DNA from 3 places in the Streptomyces sp. NBC_00234 genome. Region 1 is predicted to be linked to each of the others. Evidence: riboswitches for the same ligand, from Rfam matches in the RefSeq annotation. Region 1 holds a riboswitch; each other region holds the start of a gene.

Evidence for each region. A riboswitch is a leader RNA that binds a small molecule or an ion and turns the genes downstream of it on or off. The one in region 1 is predicted to bind cobalamin.
Region 2: linked by a shared signal. The riboswitch ahead of OG230_RS32415 (CbtB domain-containing protein) and the one ahead of OG230_RS08040 (cobalamin biosynthesis protein) in region 1 are both predicted to bind cobalamin.
Region 3: linked by a shared signal. The riboswitch ahead of OG230_RS23855 (ribonucleoside-diphosphate reductase subunit alpha) and the one ahead of OG230_RS08040 (cobalamin biosynthesis protein) in region 1 are both predicted to bind cobalamin.

The regions. Positions count from the first base shown of each region.
Region 1 covers NZ_CP108101.1:1,845,982-1,850,526, forward strand. Annotated here, with positions in the region: gene OG230_RS08025 (class II aldolase/adducin family protein) at 1-302, opposite strand, end outside; gene OG230_RS08030 (inorganic phosphate transporter) at 579-1,841, shown strand; gene OG230_RS08035 (hypothetical protein) at 1,861-2,091, shown strand; cobalamin riboswitch at 2,187-2,378, shown strand; gene OG230_RS08040 (cobalamin biosynthesis protein) at 2,498-3,442, shown strand; gene OG230_RS08045 (cobyric acid synthase) at 3,439-4,545, shown strand, end outside.
Region 2 covers NZ_CP108101.1:7,396,114-7,400,658, reverse strand. Annotated here, with positions in the region: gene OG230_RS32430 (SDR family oxidoreductase) at 1-434, opposite strand, end outside; gene OG230_RS32425 (GNAT family N-acetyltransferase) at 619-1,110, shown strand; gene OG230_RS32420 (CbtA family protein) at 1,252-2,025, opposite strand; gene OG230_RS32415 (CbtB domain-containing protein) at 2,051-2,266, opposite strand; adenosylcobalamin (AdoCbl) riboswitch at 2,270-2,417, opposite strand; gene OG230_RS32410 (histidine phosphatase family protein) at 2,515-3,105, shown strand; gene OG230_RS32405 (4'-phosphopantetheinyl transferase family protein) at 3,120-3,815, opposite strand; gene OG230_RS32400 (metallophosphoesterase family protein) at 3,812-4,545, opposite strand, start outside.
Region 3 covers NZ_CP108101.1:5,379,172-5,383,716, reverse strand. Annotated here, with positions in the region: gene OG230_RS23870 (DUF3311 domain-containing protein) at 256-510, shown strand; gene mctP (monocarboxylate uptake permease MctP) at 507-2,141, shown strand; gene OG230_RS23860 (GNAT family N-acetyltransferase) at 2,253-2,756, shown strand; cobalamin riboswitch at 2,818-2,940, shown strand; gene OG230_RS23855 (ribonucleoside-diphosphate reductase subunit alpha) at 3,080-4,545, shown strand, end outside.

The DNA of each region.
Region 1 (4,545 bases):
GCGTGGGTGTGGACGACGGCGGCGGCGTCGGTGCTGCCGTAGACCGCCAGGTGGAGCGGGAGTTCGCTGGTGGGGGCGAGGTCGCCGAGCACCTGGCGCCCTTCGAGGTCCACGCCGACCGCGTCCTCGGGACCGAGCCGGTCGTACGGGACGCCGCTGGGCGTGACCAGGACGATGTCGCCGACGCGGGCCGACACGTTGCCCGAGGTCCCGACGACGAGGCCGTCGGCCGCCGTTCTGCGCGCCGTCGCCACCACGCCGTCCCAGGCCCGCCGGACCGCTTCCCGATGCTGATCGCTCATACGGAAATCCTATGAGTGCGGGGCGGATCGGCGCCGGGAGAGCCGCTCGGGTGACCAGGATCTCCTCAACGGCGAAAAGTGGCTGAAAACGTTCGCCAACGGGCACCAAAAGAGGGCCGCCACCGGGCTACGGACGGGCCGCGCCCCCACTCCCCACACAAGCGGAGTGCCCGCACTCCATTCAGGGTCACCACAGCGCCCTGCCCAGTTCATCTTCCGTTCACCCAGGTTGCCTACGGTCCACGTGCCACTGACGTCGAGCGATTGCCTGGGTAAATGGAACACATCACACTGCTGCTTGCGATTGTGATCGTGACAGCTCTCGTGTTCGATTTCACGAACGGTTTCCATGACACCGCCAACGCGATGGCCACCACCATCTCGACCGGCGCACTGAAGCCCAAGACAGCGGTGGCGATGTCCGCCGTTCTCAACCTGATCGGCGCGTTCCTGTCGGTGGAGGTCGCCAAGACGATCTCCGGCGGGATCGTCAACGAGGACGGCCTCAGAACCGAGGTCATCTTCGCGGCGCTCGTCGGCGCCATCCTGTGGAATCTGCTGACCTGGCTGGTGGGCCTGCCCTCCAGCTCCTCGCACGCGCTCTTCGGTGGCCTCATCGGCGCCGCGGTCATGTCGGCGGGCTGGTCCTCGATCGACGGCGGCACGGTCGTCACCAAGGTCCTGCTGCCCGCCATCGCCGCGCCGCTCGTCGCCGGTCTCGCGGCCCTGCTGGCCACCAGGCTGACGTACCGGATCAACCGGAAGGTCACCGACGAGGCACAGCTGAAGTCGACCGCCAAGGGCTACCGGGCCGGCCAGATCGCCTCGGCCGGGCTCGTCTCCCTCGCCCACGGCACCAACGACGCGCAGAAGACCATGGGCATCATCACCCTGGCCCTGGTCACCGGTGGCGTCCTGGCGCCCGGCTCCAACCCGCCGGTCTGGGTCATCGTCTCCGCCGGTGTGGCCATCGCCATGGGCACCTACCTCGGCGGCTGGCGCATCATCCGCACCATGGGCAGCGGCCTGACCGAGCTCAAGCCGCCGCAGGGCTTCGCCGCCCAGACCAGCGCGGCCACGGTCATCCTGGCCTCCTCGCACCTCGGTTTCTCCCTCTCCACCACCCAGTCCTGCTCGGGCGCCGTCATGGGCGCGGGTCTCGGACGCAAGGGCGGTGTGGTCCGCTGGTCCACCGCCACCCGGATGTTCGTCGCCTGGGGCCTGACCCTGCCGGCCGCCGGTCTGGTCGGCGCGGGTGCCGAGCTGCTCACCAAGCAGGGCAGCTGGGGCGTCGCCGTCGTCGCCGTCCTGCTCGTCGCGGGCTCCGGTGCCATCTGGCTGCTGTCGCGCCGCAAGCCGGTCGACCACACCAACGTGACGGACGGCCAGCACGGCGAGCCCGAGCCCGCGGGCGTCGTCACGACGGCCATGGCGGCCGTCACCCCGCCGCCCACCGGCACCGCGGCCATGGAGATCAAGACCACCATCCCGGCCCCGGCCGGTACCACCGCCGACCCGGCCCGCCCGGCCACGGTCTGACAGGGCAGGGAACACCACCATGAAAATCGACTGGGCAGCTCTCGCCTCCGTCTTCGGCGTCAGCCTCGTGGTCACCGTGGCGCTCGTCGGCCTCTTCACCCTCGGCATCGTCGGCCTCTCCAAGCAGGCGTCGGCGGCCTCGGCCGGCAGCTCCGGCGGCACGCTCGCGCTGGCCCGCACCGCCGCGTACGCCTGCTTCGGGCTCTGCGCAGCCGCGGTCGCCTACGGGATCTATCTGATCGTCGTCTGACGCGACGGCCGCCGTACCCGCGGCCACATATGTACGAAATCGCCGTTGGCCTGCGGGGCTCCCCGCAGGTCAACTGCGAGTTGACGGGCGTTCGCACAGCGTGGTGGACTGCCCGTGCCGTTTACGGCGACAGAAGAGGAAGCCGGTGCGAATCCGGCGCGGTCCCGCCACTGTCACCGGGGAGCACTCCCCCCACACCGGAAGTCACGGTCCGTCCGCGGACTGGAAGGCCGGGGGGAACTGCGGATCCGGAAGCCAGGAGACTCTCGTCGCCGGTCACGTCGAACCAGGGCGCGGACCCTGAGTGAGGACATATGCCATGCCCGGCCGCTGTGCGCCCGATCCTGTGTCACCCGATCCTGTGTCACCTGCCATCAGAACGACCCGTGCATCGGCGGGCTGAGCCTTGCGTGCCGACCGCATCTTCGCGTACGGCGCCACGGCCGGTCTGATCGGCGATCTGCTGCTGGGTGATCCCCGCCGGGGACACCCCGTCGCCGCGTTCGGGCTGACCGCCGCAGAGGTCGAGAACCGGCTGTGGCGCGACCACCGCGGGTGGGGTGCCCTCCACACGCTCGTCTGCGCCGGAGGCGCCGCGGGCGCCGCCGCGCTCGCCGCCCGCGCCGTCCGCGACCGGCCCGCCCTCGCCGTCGCGCTGACCGCCGCCACCACCTGGTCCGTCATCGGCGGCACCTCACTGGGCCGCGAGGCCCGCGCCATCGGCGGCGCGCTCGCCGCCGGGGACGTCGACGTGGCCCGGGAGCGGCTGCCGCATCTCTGCGGACGCGACCCGCACTCCCTCGACGGGCCCCAGATCGCCCGCGCCGTGGTCGAGTCCGTCGCCGAGAACACCTCGGACGCCGTCGTCGGTGCCCTCGTCTGGGGTGCGCTGGGCGGAGTGCCCGGCCTCGTCGCCTTCCGGGCCGTCAACACCCTCGACGCCATGGTCGGGCACAAGTCGCCCCAGTACCGCCGGTACGGGTGGGCCTCGGCCCGCCTCGACGACGTCGCGGGCTGGCCCGGCGCCCGCCTCACCGCCGCACTCGCCGTGGCCGTCGGGGGGCGGCCACGGCAGGCGGTACGGGCCTGGCGTGCGGACGCGGGCAAGCACCCGAGCCCCAACGCGGGTCCGGTCGAGGCCTCGTTCGCGGGCGCCCTCGGCGTACGCCTCGGCGGGACCCTCGCGTACGGCGGGCGGACCGAGCACCGGCCGGTGCTCAACGGGGCGGCCGGCCGCGCGGTGGAGACCGCGGACATCGAACGCGCGGTGCGGCTGTCGCGCCGGGTGAGTGCGCTGGCCCTCGGCGTCTGTGTGGCCGGACGGCTGATCGCGGGACGGAGACGGATATGAGCGGCGGGCTGCTGGTCGCGGGGACCACATCGGACGCGGGCAAGAGCGTCGTCACGGCGGGGATCTGCCGGTGGCTGGTGCGGCAGGGGGTGAAGGTCGCCCCCTTCAAGGCGCAGAACATGTCGCTCAACTCCTTCGTCACCCGCGAGGGTGCGGAGATCGGGCGCGCCCAGGCCATGCAGGCACAGGCCGCCCGGGTGGAGCCGACCGCGCTGATGAACCCGGTGCTGCTGAAGCCCGGCAGCGACCGGTCCAGTCAGGTCGTCCTGATGGGCAGGCCCGTCGGCGAGATGAGCGCGCGCGGCTACCACGGGGGGCGGCAGGAGTCGCTGCTCGGGACCGTCGTGGACTGTCTGGAGCAGCTCCGGGGCACGTATGACGCCGTGATCTGCGAAGGGGCGGGCAGTCCGGCCGAGATCAACCTGCGGCGTACGGACATCGTGAACATGGGCGTCGCGCGGGCCGCGCGGTTCCCGGTGCTGGTGGTCGGGGACATCGACCGCGGGGGTGTCTTCGCCTCGTTCTTCGGTACGACGGCCCTGCTGAGCGCCGAGGACCAGGCGCTGGTCGCCGGCTATCTCGTCAACAAGTTCCGGGGTGACGTCTCCTTGCTCGAACCGGGCCTCGACATGCTGTACGAGCTCACGGGGCGGCGGACGTACGGGGTGCTGCCGTTCGCCCACGGGCTCGGCATCGACGAGGAGGACGGACTGCGGGTGTCGCTGCGCGGCGCCGTACGGGAGTCCGCCGTCACCGCGCCGCACGGCGAGGACGTCCTGCGGGTCGCGGTGTGCGCCGTGCCGCTGATGTCGAACTTCACCGATGTGGACGCGCTGGCCGCGGAGCCCGGCGTCGTGGTGCGGTTCGTGGACCGGGCGGAGGAACTGGCCGACGCGGACCTGGTGATCGTGCCCGGTACCCGCGGCACGGTGAAGGCGCTGGCGTGGCTGCGCGAACGGGGCCTGGCGGACGCGCTGGTGCGGAGGGCCGCCGAAGGGCGCCCGGTGCTGGGGATCTGCGGCGGCTTCCAGGTGCTCGGTGAGCACATCGAGGACGACGTGGAATCGCGGGCCGGGCAGGTCGACGGGCTCGGACTGCTGCCG
Region 2 (4,545 bases), 5.6 Mb from region 1:
CTGGAGAAGTTGATGATCGCTCCGCCCTCGCGCAGGCGGCGGGCGGCCTGCTGATCGACGACGAAGGTGCCGCGGATGTTGGTGCGGTGCATCCGGTCCAGCGCGTCCAGGTCCGTGTCCACCAGGGGGGCCAGCGTCATCACGCCTGCGGCGTGGACGACCACGTCGACTCCCCCGAAGGCGTCCTCGGCCGCGTCGAAGAGGGCGGAGACAGCGACCTCGTCGGCCACGTCCGCGCGGTGTGCGAGGGCCTCTCCCCCCGCGGCGACGATGGCGGCGACCGCGGCTTCGGCCTCGGTGCGCCGGCCCACGTAGTTGACGACGACCGCGAATCCGTCCGCCGCCAGCCGTTCGGCGCTCTCGCGGCCGATGCCGCGGGAGCCTCCCATGACGACGGCGACCCGGCGGCGGCTGGGGGCGTTGTGCTCGCTCATGGCATTGCTCCTCATGGAGGGGCCGGCGGTTCGGACCAACCCGATATATCAACGCTAACACCAAACGAATAGCACCGCTACCCGCCATCCGTAGCGTCGCTACTATCAGCGCTAACCCTCCTGGGGCATATTCGGGTGCGCTCGGCCCGTACCCCGTGAATACTCCGCGTTCATGGATGACCTTGTGACAACACGCCTGGCACTGCACCCGATGAGCCCGGCCGAAGCTGCTGACCTGGTGGCGGGCCGACCGGCGCCCGACGCCCTGTGGGCCCCCGGGTACCCAGACGAAGGCGACAGGTTCGGCGCCGGGCGCTACGTGCGCACGTGCGAGACGGTCGGTGACCCCCGGCCGTTCGGCGCCTTCGAGATCAGGCGGCGGGAGGACGGACAGGCGATCGGCGGGATGGGATTCCACGGCGCACCCGACGAGGAGGGCCAGGTGACCATCGGCTACAGCGTGGTCCCCGCGGCCCGGGGGAACGGGTACGCCTCCGAGGCGCTTCGCGCCCTGCTGGAGTTCGCCCGCGCGCAGGGCGCCACGTCCGTGAAGGGTGACGCCAACCTCGACAACACCGGGTCGCACCGCGTCATGACCGCCGCGGGGATGCGGCTCGTCGGCGTGGACGATCAGTTGCACCACTACCTCGTCGACTGGACCGACGAGGAGTCATAGACCCACCGGATGCTGCCCCGGGAACGCACTTCGGCGGGACGCGACGACGCGACCCGCCGGAGGGTGTCCGGCGGGTCGCGTCGTGGGTCGGACGGATCAGTCAGGGTGTCATGGGACCGGCAGACCGGTCACGGCCACCGCTCAGCTCACCGCCCCCACCGTCCGGGGCGCCGCTTCCGTGCCCGCGCGCGAGCGGTCCGTCTGCGGCTCCAGCAGGCGTTCGGTCAGGTATCCGAAGATCAGACCGAAGGCGGTCCACAGCGTCGCCTGGATGGCGAGGGTGGACAGCCGGAACTGCCAGAGCAGCGTGGCCGGGAAGTCCTTGCCGACCTCGTTGAACGAGGGCAGGAAGGCGTAGGCGAGCCCGATGAGCAGGACGAAGCCCGCGAACGCGGCGATCGTCGCGTTCCAGTTGCCCACCTGAGGTGCGAGCCGTTTGCCGAGGATGACGGCGGCGACGGCCAGCAGCACGCTCAGTGCGACCATCAGGAAGAAGAGGCCGGTGCGCTGGCCGATGGTGTCGGGATTGCCGACGGCCGGCGGGTTCGCCGGGTACTTCAGGAACGGCACGACGTACACCGTCAGCAGCGCGCCACCGGCTACGAAGGCGGCCGTGGCCCGGGGGCCGAAGTCGCCGATGCGGCCGAGTGCGTAACAGAAGACGAGTGCGGCGATGCCGCCGACCGCCACGCCGAACACCAGGATCCCGGTGGCGAGCCCGCCGGTGGCCTGCATGGTGCGGCTGACGAGTTCCTCGCCGCCGCCGTGGTCGTGGTGGTGAGCCTCTTCCAGCGCGATGGCGGCGTCCACTTGGGACTCGCCGAGGAAGTAGGCGACGACGAGGGCGAGCGCGCCCGCGACGAGGCCCGCCAGCATCCCGCGGACGAGCAGAGCCCTGACAGATATGGAGTTCACGAGAATGTCCCCTGCGTATCGGTTCTCAGTGGCAGGGGAAACCGAGCAGATGCCGGCCGTCGTGGACCCACTCGTGAACGCCTTCGCCGGCGATGACCGAGATGGCACCCTGCTCGGCGCCGACGAAGTACAGCAGGACGAGCATGAGAATGCCGAAGAAGGCAGCCCACGGTGCAAGGGCCTTCAGCGAGATGGGAGTGATGGCGGGTGCGCCGGTGGTGACGGCAGCAGACTGTGCCATGGCAGAACCTCCTGGGGGAACACGCGTCCCGATCGTGGTGCCTGAGACGACGGTGCCGGGTCTGACTTCCCGTACAGGTACGAGTTCACAGTGGCGCGACCGTGCCGGATTTTCACCGGCTTCCGTCACACCGTCGTCATGGTCGTCGTGACCTTACCGCCTGTGGCTGAGCACCGCCATGGTGCAATCGGCCTGGCGGTGACCCCCGAACGCCGCAAGTAGCGGGCTGTACAGGCCACGTTCAGAAAATGGAGAGCGAAGTGACGGTACGGGTGATGTTGGTCTCGCCGGCGATGAACGCCGCTCTGCGAGAGGCCCGGTTCGAGGGGGACGCACCCCTCGACGAGTCCGGAGTGCGGCGTGCCCGCGCCGCCGCGGCGGGCGTGCCGGACGCGGAGCTGTGCGTCAGCGGCGGCTCCGAACGCTGTCTGCGGACCACCGAGGCGCTCGGCCTGCGGCCCGGGCCCGAACCCGCTCCCGCGGACTGGGACCTGGGGCGCTGGCGCGGGCGTCGGCTGTCCGATGTGAGCGACAGCGAGCCCGAAGCCGTGGCGGCCTGGCTCTCCGACCCGTCCGCCGCTCCGCACGGCGGCGAGTCCCTGTCGGAGCTGTGCGCGCGGGTCGGCGGCTGGCTCGACGGCCTGGGAGAGGACAGAGGCCGGGTGCTCGCCGTCGTCGAGCCAGCTGTCGTGCGCGCGGCGGTCGTCCACGGGCTGGGTCTGCCCGCGACGGCGTTCTGGCGCCTCGACGTCGCCCCACTGACGCTCACCCAGCTCAGCGGACGCCTCGGACGGTGGAACCTGACGTGTGGTCAGCCCCTGGTTTCCGAAGGCCGCTGACCAGGCCGACGTGCTCACCCCGGCAAGGTGACCGCCGTCGCCGCGATGCCGTCGTGAACCAGCCATCTCCCCGTGAGCGTCGGCGGGATGCCGGGCGCGGACCTCAACAGCCGTGCACTGAGCGTGCCTTCGGTCGTGTTCGGTGACGTGCGGTGGAACGTGATGTCCGCCTCGCTGAAGTCGAGCTCGATCCGGGTGAGCGGGTACCACGTCTTGAACACGCTCTCCTTGGCGCTGAACAGGAGCCGGTCCCAGTGAACGGTCCCCGTTCCGTCGGGTTCCGAACCGGCCTCGCGGGCCGCCACGTCACCGTACGACAGCAGCCGTTCGCGCTCCGACGGGAGCGAGATGATCTCCCAGACACCGGACGGCAGCGGTGCGTTGGGCTCGGCGTCGACGCCGAGCCCCCTCAGGTCCTCCGCCTTCGCCAGCGCCGCCGCACGGTAGCCGTCGCAGTGCGTCATGCTGCCGACGTAGCCGGCGGGCCACAGCGGCATTCCGCGGTGGCCGCGCAGCACGGGAGCGGGCGGCAGGCCGACAGCGGCCATCGTCCGGCGTGCGCACCAGCGCGCCGCGGCGAATTCGTGCCGCCGTTTGGCCACGCTCGTGGCCACGAGCGCCTCTTCCTCCGGGAACAGGGTGCCGGGCGGCGCGTCCTCGTCACAGGTCTCCGCGCTGGCCACGTACAGGGGCAGGATCCGTTCGATCACGACGTCTCCTCCCGACCGTCCGCGTGCGCTTCGACCGGGGTGGCGGGGCGCTCCGCGTAGGGCAGGATCTGCCGCAACAGCCCCAGCGGATGGCCCCGTTCGCGCCATTCCCGGGGATAGCCGATCGAGACCTCCTCGAAGCGCACCCCGTCGTACCAGGTCGTACGGGGAATGTGGAGATGGCCGTACACCACGGCCTCCACGTCGAACCTACGGTGCCAGTCGGCGGTGAGCTCGGTGCCGCACCACTGGGCGAACTCCGGGTGCCACAGGACATCGGTGGGCTGCCGCACCAGTGGCCAGTGCCCGGCGATCACGAGCGGGACCGCCGGATCGTGCGCGGCCAGCCGCTGTTCGGTCTGCGCGACCCGGGCCCGGCACCAGTCGTCGCGGGTCGGGTACGGATCGGGGTGGAGCATGAACTCGTCGGTGCACACGATGCCGACCTCGTGCGCGCGGGCCAGGGACTCTTCCTTCGTCGTCGTCCCCGGGGCCAGGAAGGTGTAGTCGTACAGGACGAAGACGGGTGCGATCGCCACCGGCCCGTCCGGTCCCGGCCAGTGGGGGAAGGGATCCTCGGGCGTGGAGACGCCGAGTCCGCGGCACACTTCGACGAGGTGGTCGTACCGTGCCCGGCCACGCAGCGCCACGGCATCCCTGTCGATGGTCCACAGTTCGTGGTTGCCCGGAGTCCACACCACGTGCGCGAATCGCCCCGCGAGCAGCTCCA
Region 3 (4,545 bases), 3.5 Mb from region 1:
CCCACCGCATCACCTGTCGCGACCCGCACGACGAACGGCCCCCGTGGAATCACCATCCCCACGGGGGCCGTTCGCTGCCCGCCGCCACCGTCACCTCGGGATTGGCGTGAACCGGACCCTGCCGTCGTTCGTGCATGTCACCGAGACATCACCGTTGCACTACCGCAATGCGGACAGGGGGTGACGCTGGACGGACCCCTCGCCTAGATTTCGTGCGCATTACACCAGGTGACCAGCGAGGGGACGGAGCACCACATGCCCGAAAACACCGCCGAAAAACGGCCAACGATCACACCCGTGCGGGTGGTTATCGCCGTGTGCCTCATTGCGCCGTTCGTGGCGATGCTCTGGGTGAGCTCGTACGCGAAGGTCGAACCCACGTTCATCGGCATCCCGTTCTTCTACTGGTACCAGATGCTGTGGGTCCTCATCTCGACCGCACTGACGATGGTCGCGTACACGCTGTGGCAGCGTGACCAGCGCGCCCGCAAGGGAGGTGCGTCAGCATGAAGGACGGCGTCAACGGCGTAGCACTCGCCGTATTCATCTTCTTCTTCCTGGCCGTCACGGTCATCGGATTCATGGCCGCCCGCTGGCGGAAGGCCGAGAACGAGAACAGCCTGGACGAATGGGGCCTGGGCGGACGGTCGTTCGGCACCTGGGTCACCTGGTTCCTGCTGGGCGGTGACCTCTACACGGCGTACACCTTCGTCGCCGTCCCCGCGGCGATCTACGCGGCGGGCGCGGCGGGCTTCTTCGCCGTCCCGTACACGATCCTCGTCTACCCGCTGATCTTCACCTTCCTGCCGCGGCTGTGGTCGGTGTCGCACAAGCACGGGTACGTCACCACCTCGGACTTCGTCCGGGGCCGCTTCGGCTCGAAGGGGCTCTCGCTGGCGGTCGCCCTCACCGGCATCCTCGCCACGATGCCGTACATCGCGCTCCAGCTGGTCGGCATCCAGGCGGTGCTGGACGTGATGGGCGTCGGCGGTGGCGAGACCACGCACTGGTTCGTCAAGGACCTGCCGCTGCTGATCGCGTTCGCGGTGCTCGCCGCGTACACCTACTCCTCGGGCCTGCGGGCGCCGGCGCTGATCGCGTTCGTCAAGGATGGGCTGATCTACCTGGTCATCGCCGTGGCGATCATCTACATCCCGATCAAGCTGGGCGGCTTCGACGACATCTTCGCCAAGGCGGGCGAGGCGTTCTCGCAGACGAACGAGGCCACCGGCAAGCCGCGCGGTGCGCTCGTCCCGGGCGAGATGGGCCAGTGGGGCTACGCCACCCTGGCGCTCGGCTCGGCGCTCGCGCTCTTCATGTATCCCCACTCGATCACGGCGACGCTCTCCAGCCGCAGCCGTGACGTGATCCGCCGCAACACGACGATCCTCCCGCTGTACTCGCTGATGCTGGGGCTGCTGGCGCTGCTCGGCTTCATGGCGATCGCCGCCGGAGTCAAGGTGGACAACGGCCAGCTGGCGATCCCTCAGCTGTTCGAGAACATGTTCCCCGACTGGTTCGCGGGCGTGGCCTTCGCCGCGATCGGCATCGGCGCGCTGGTGCCGGCGGCCATCATGTCGATCGCCGCGGCGAACCTCTTCACCCGCAACATCTACAAGGACTTCCTGAAGCCCGACGCGACCCCGGCGCAGGAGACCAAGGTCTCCAAGCTGGTCTCGCTCCTGGTGAAGGTCGGCGCGCTCGCCTTCGTCCTCACCATGGACAAGACGGTCGCGATCAACTTCCAGCTGCTCGGCGGGATCTGGATCCTCCAGACCATGCCCGCACTGGTCGGCGGCCTGTTCACCCGCTGGTTCCACCGCTGGGCCCTGATCGCGGGCTGGGCGGTCGGCATGGTGTACGGGACGGTCGCCGCGTACGGCGTCGCCAGCCCGACCCAGAAGCACTTCGGCGGCTCCTCGAAGGAGATCCCGGGCATCGGCGAGATCGGCTACATCGGTCTCACCGCGTTCGTCCTGAACGTGGTGGTCGTGGTCGTCCTCACCTTCGTCCTCAACGCGCTGAAGGCGCCGGCCGGGATCGACGAGACCTCGCCGTCCGACTACACGGCGGACGCGGGCGACCCGGGCGTCAAGACGGTCCTGCCGCCCGCCACCGCGGGCGCGCCCGGCGGTCACTGACCCCCGCACCGACCGCTCCGCAACGGGCCGTCGCGACTCCGGCAACGGAGGCGCGGCGGCCCGTCGCATATCCGGTACGCCCATGCGCCCCCGGTGCGGCACACTCCCCGCATGGACATTTCGATCAGGCCCATCGGCCCCGGGGAGCACGAAGCGCTGGGCGAGATCACGGCTCACGCGTATCTCGACGACGGTCTGCTGGATCTCGGGGCCGAGGACCCGTATCTGGCCGAACTGCGGGCCGTGGGACGGCGGGCCGCGGAGGCCGAGGTGCTGGTCGCCGTGGGCTCGGAGGGCGCGGTTCTCGGCGGGGTCACATACGCCCTGTCCGGGAATCCCTGGGCGGACATCGCCCTGGAGGGCGAGGCCGAGTTCCGGATGCTGGCGGTCTCGGGCGAGGCCCGCGGACGCGGGGCCGGCGAGGCTCTGGTGCGGGCGTGCATCGACCGGGCACGGGCCACGGAGGGGGTCACCGGGGTCGTCCTGTCGACGCAGGACGTCATGCGGGACGCCCACCGGATCTACCAGCGCCTCGGCTTCGTACGGACTCCGGAGCGGGACTGGGAGCCCCTGCCCGATTTCGGCCCCCTGCTCACGTTCCGGCTGGCACTGTAACCGCACTCCGCTCGCACGACACAAGATGTGGGGGCTGCCTCGATGGGCAGCCCCCACATGTATGCTCGTGCTCGCTGTCGCCGCAGGGGAATCCGGTGCGAATCCGGAACTGTCCCGCAACGGTGTGATCGGTGCGCTTTTGCGCATCCGAAGTCCGAAGACCTGTCGACAGCGCGTCCGGCTCGACCGAACCGGGCGCAGAGACGTCCGGGCCTCGCGGATGGGCCGGTGGACGCCGCACGCAGTGCTGCCGCCTCCGGGCCCCGCTCTGCCCGGCTGCCCCCGCTCCCCGCCGGCCCCGAGCCGAGCGAGGGAGAGCACCGGTGACCATCGCGCCAGCCGATCCGGTTTCAGCCGCAGGGAACGCCGCGTCCGGGAAGACCACGGAAGCCACGACGGACGGACCCGGGACCGCACTGCTGCGGACCCTCACCGACCTCACGGCCGATCTGCCCGACACCGACCCCGGCCGCGTCGCCGCCGCCGCGCTGCGCGGTCGCAACGCCCGGTCGGACGAGGCCGAGCTGCGCTCGCTGGCCACGGAGGCCGCCGCGGGCCTGATCTCCGAGGACCCCGCCTACTCCCGGCTCGCCGCCCGGCTCCTCACCCGCACGATCGCGGACGAGGCGGCCGGCCAGGGCGCGGTCTCCTTCTCCGCCTCGGTCGCCGTCGGACACCGCGAGGGCCTGATCGCGGACCGCACCGCCCAGTTCGTCCGGGTCCACGCCTCCCGGCTCGACGCCCTGGTCGGTGGCTCGCTCGTGGCCGGCGCGGACGACCGGTTCGGCTACTTCGGCCTGCGGACGCTGTACAGCCGGTACCTGCTGCGCCACCCGCTGACCCGTGCGGTGATCGAGACCCCGCAGCACTTCATGCTGCGGGTGGCGGCCGGTCTCGCCGAGGACGACACCCCGGAGGCGCTGGACGAGGTCGCCGCGCTGTACGGCCTGATGAGCCGGCTCGACTACCTCCCCTCCTCCCCCACCCTGTTCAACTCCGGTACCCGGCACCCGCAGATGTCCTCCTGCTACCTGCTGGACTCGCCGCTCGACGAGCTCGACTCGATCTACGACCGCTACCACCAGGTGGCCCGGCTCTCGAAGCACGCGGGCGGCATCGGCCTCTCGTACTCCCGTATCCGCGCCCGCGGTTCACTGATCCGCGGCACCAACGGGCACTCCAACGGCATCGTTCCGTTCCTCAAGACGCTCGACGCCTCGGTCGCCGCGGTCAACCAGGGGGGCCGCCGCAAGGGCGCAGCCGCCGTGTACCTGGAGACCTGGCACGCGGACATCGAGGAGTTCCTCGAACTGCGCGACAACACGGGCGAGGACCAGCGGCGTACGCACAACCTCAACCTGGCGCACTGGATTCCGGACGAGTTCATGCGCCGGGTCGACACCGACGGCCAGTGGTCGCTGTTCTCGCCCGCCGACGTGCCCGAGCTGGTCGACCTGTGGGGCGCGGAGTTCGACGCGGCCTACCGCGCGGCGGAGGAGGCCGGGCTGGCCCGCAAGACCATGCCCGCGCGTGACCTGTACGGCCGGATGATGCGTACGCTCGCGCAGACCGGGCAGGGCTGGATGACGTTCAAGGACGCCTCCAACCGCACGGCCAACCAGACCGCCGAGCCGGGCCGCGTGGTCCACTCCTCGAACCTGTGCACCGAGATCCTCGAAGTCACGGACGACGGCGAGACGGCGGTCTGCAACCTCGGTTCGGTCAACCTCGGCGCCTTCGTGGCCGACGGGGACATCGACTGGGAGCGGCTGGACTCCACGGTCCGTAC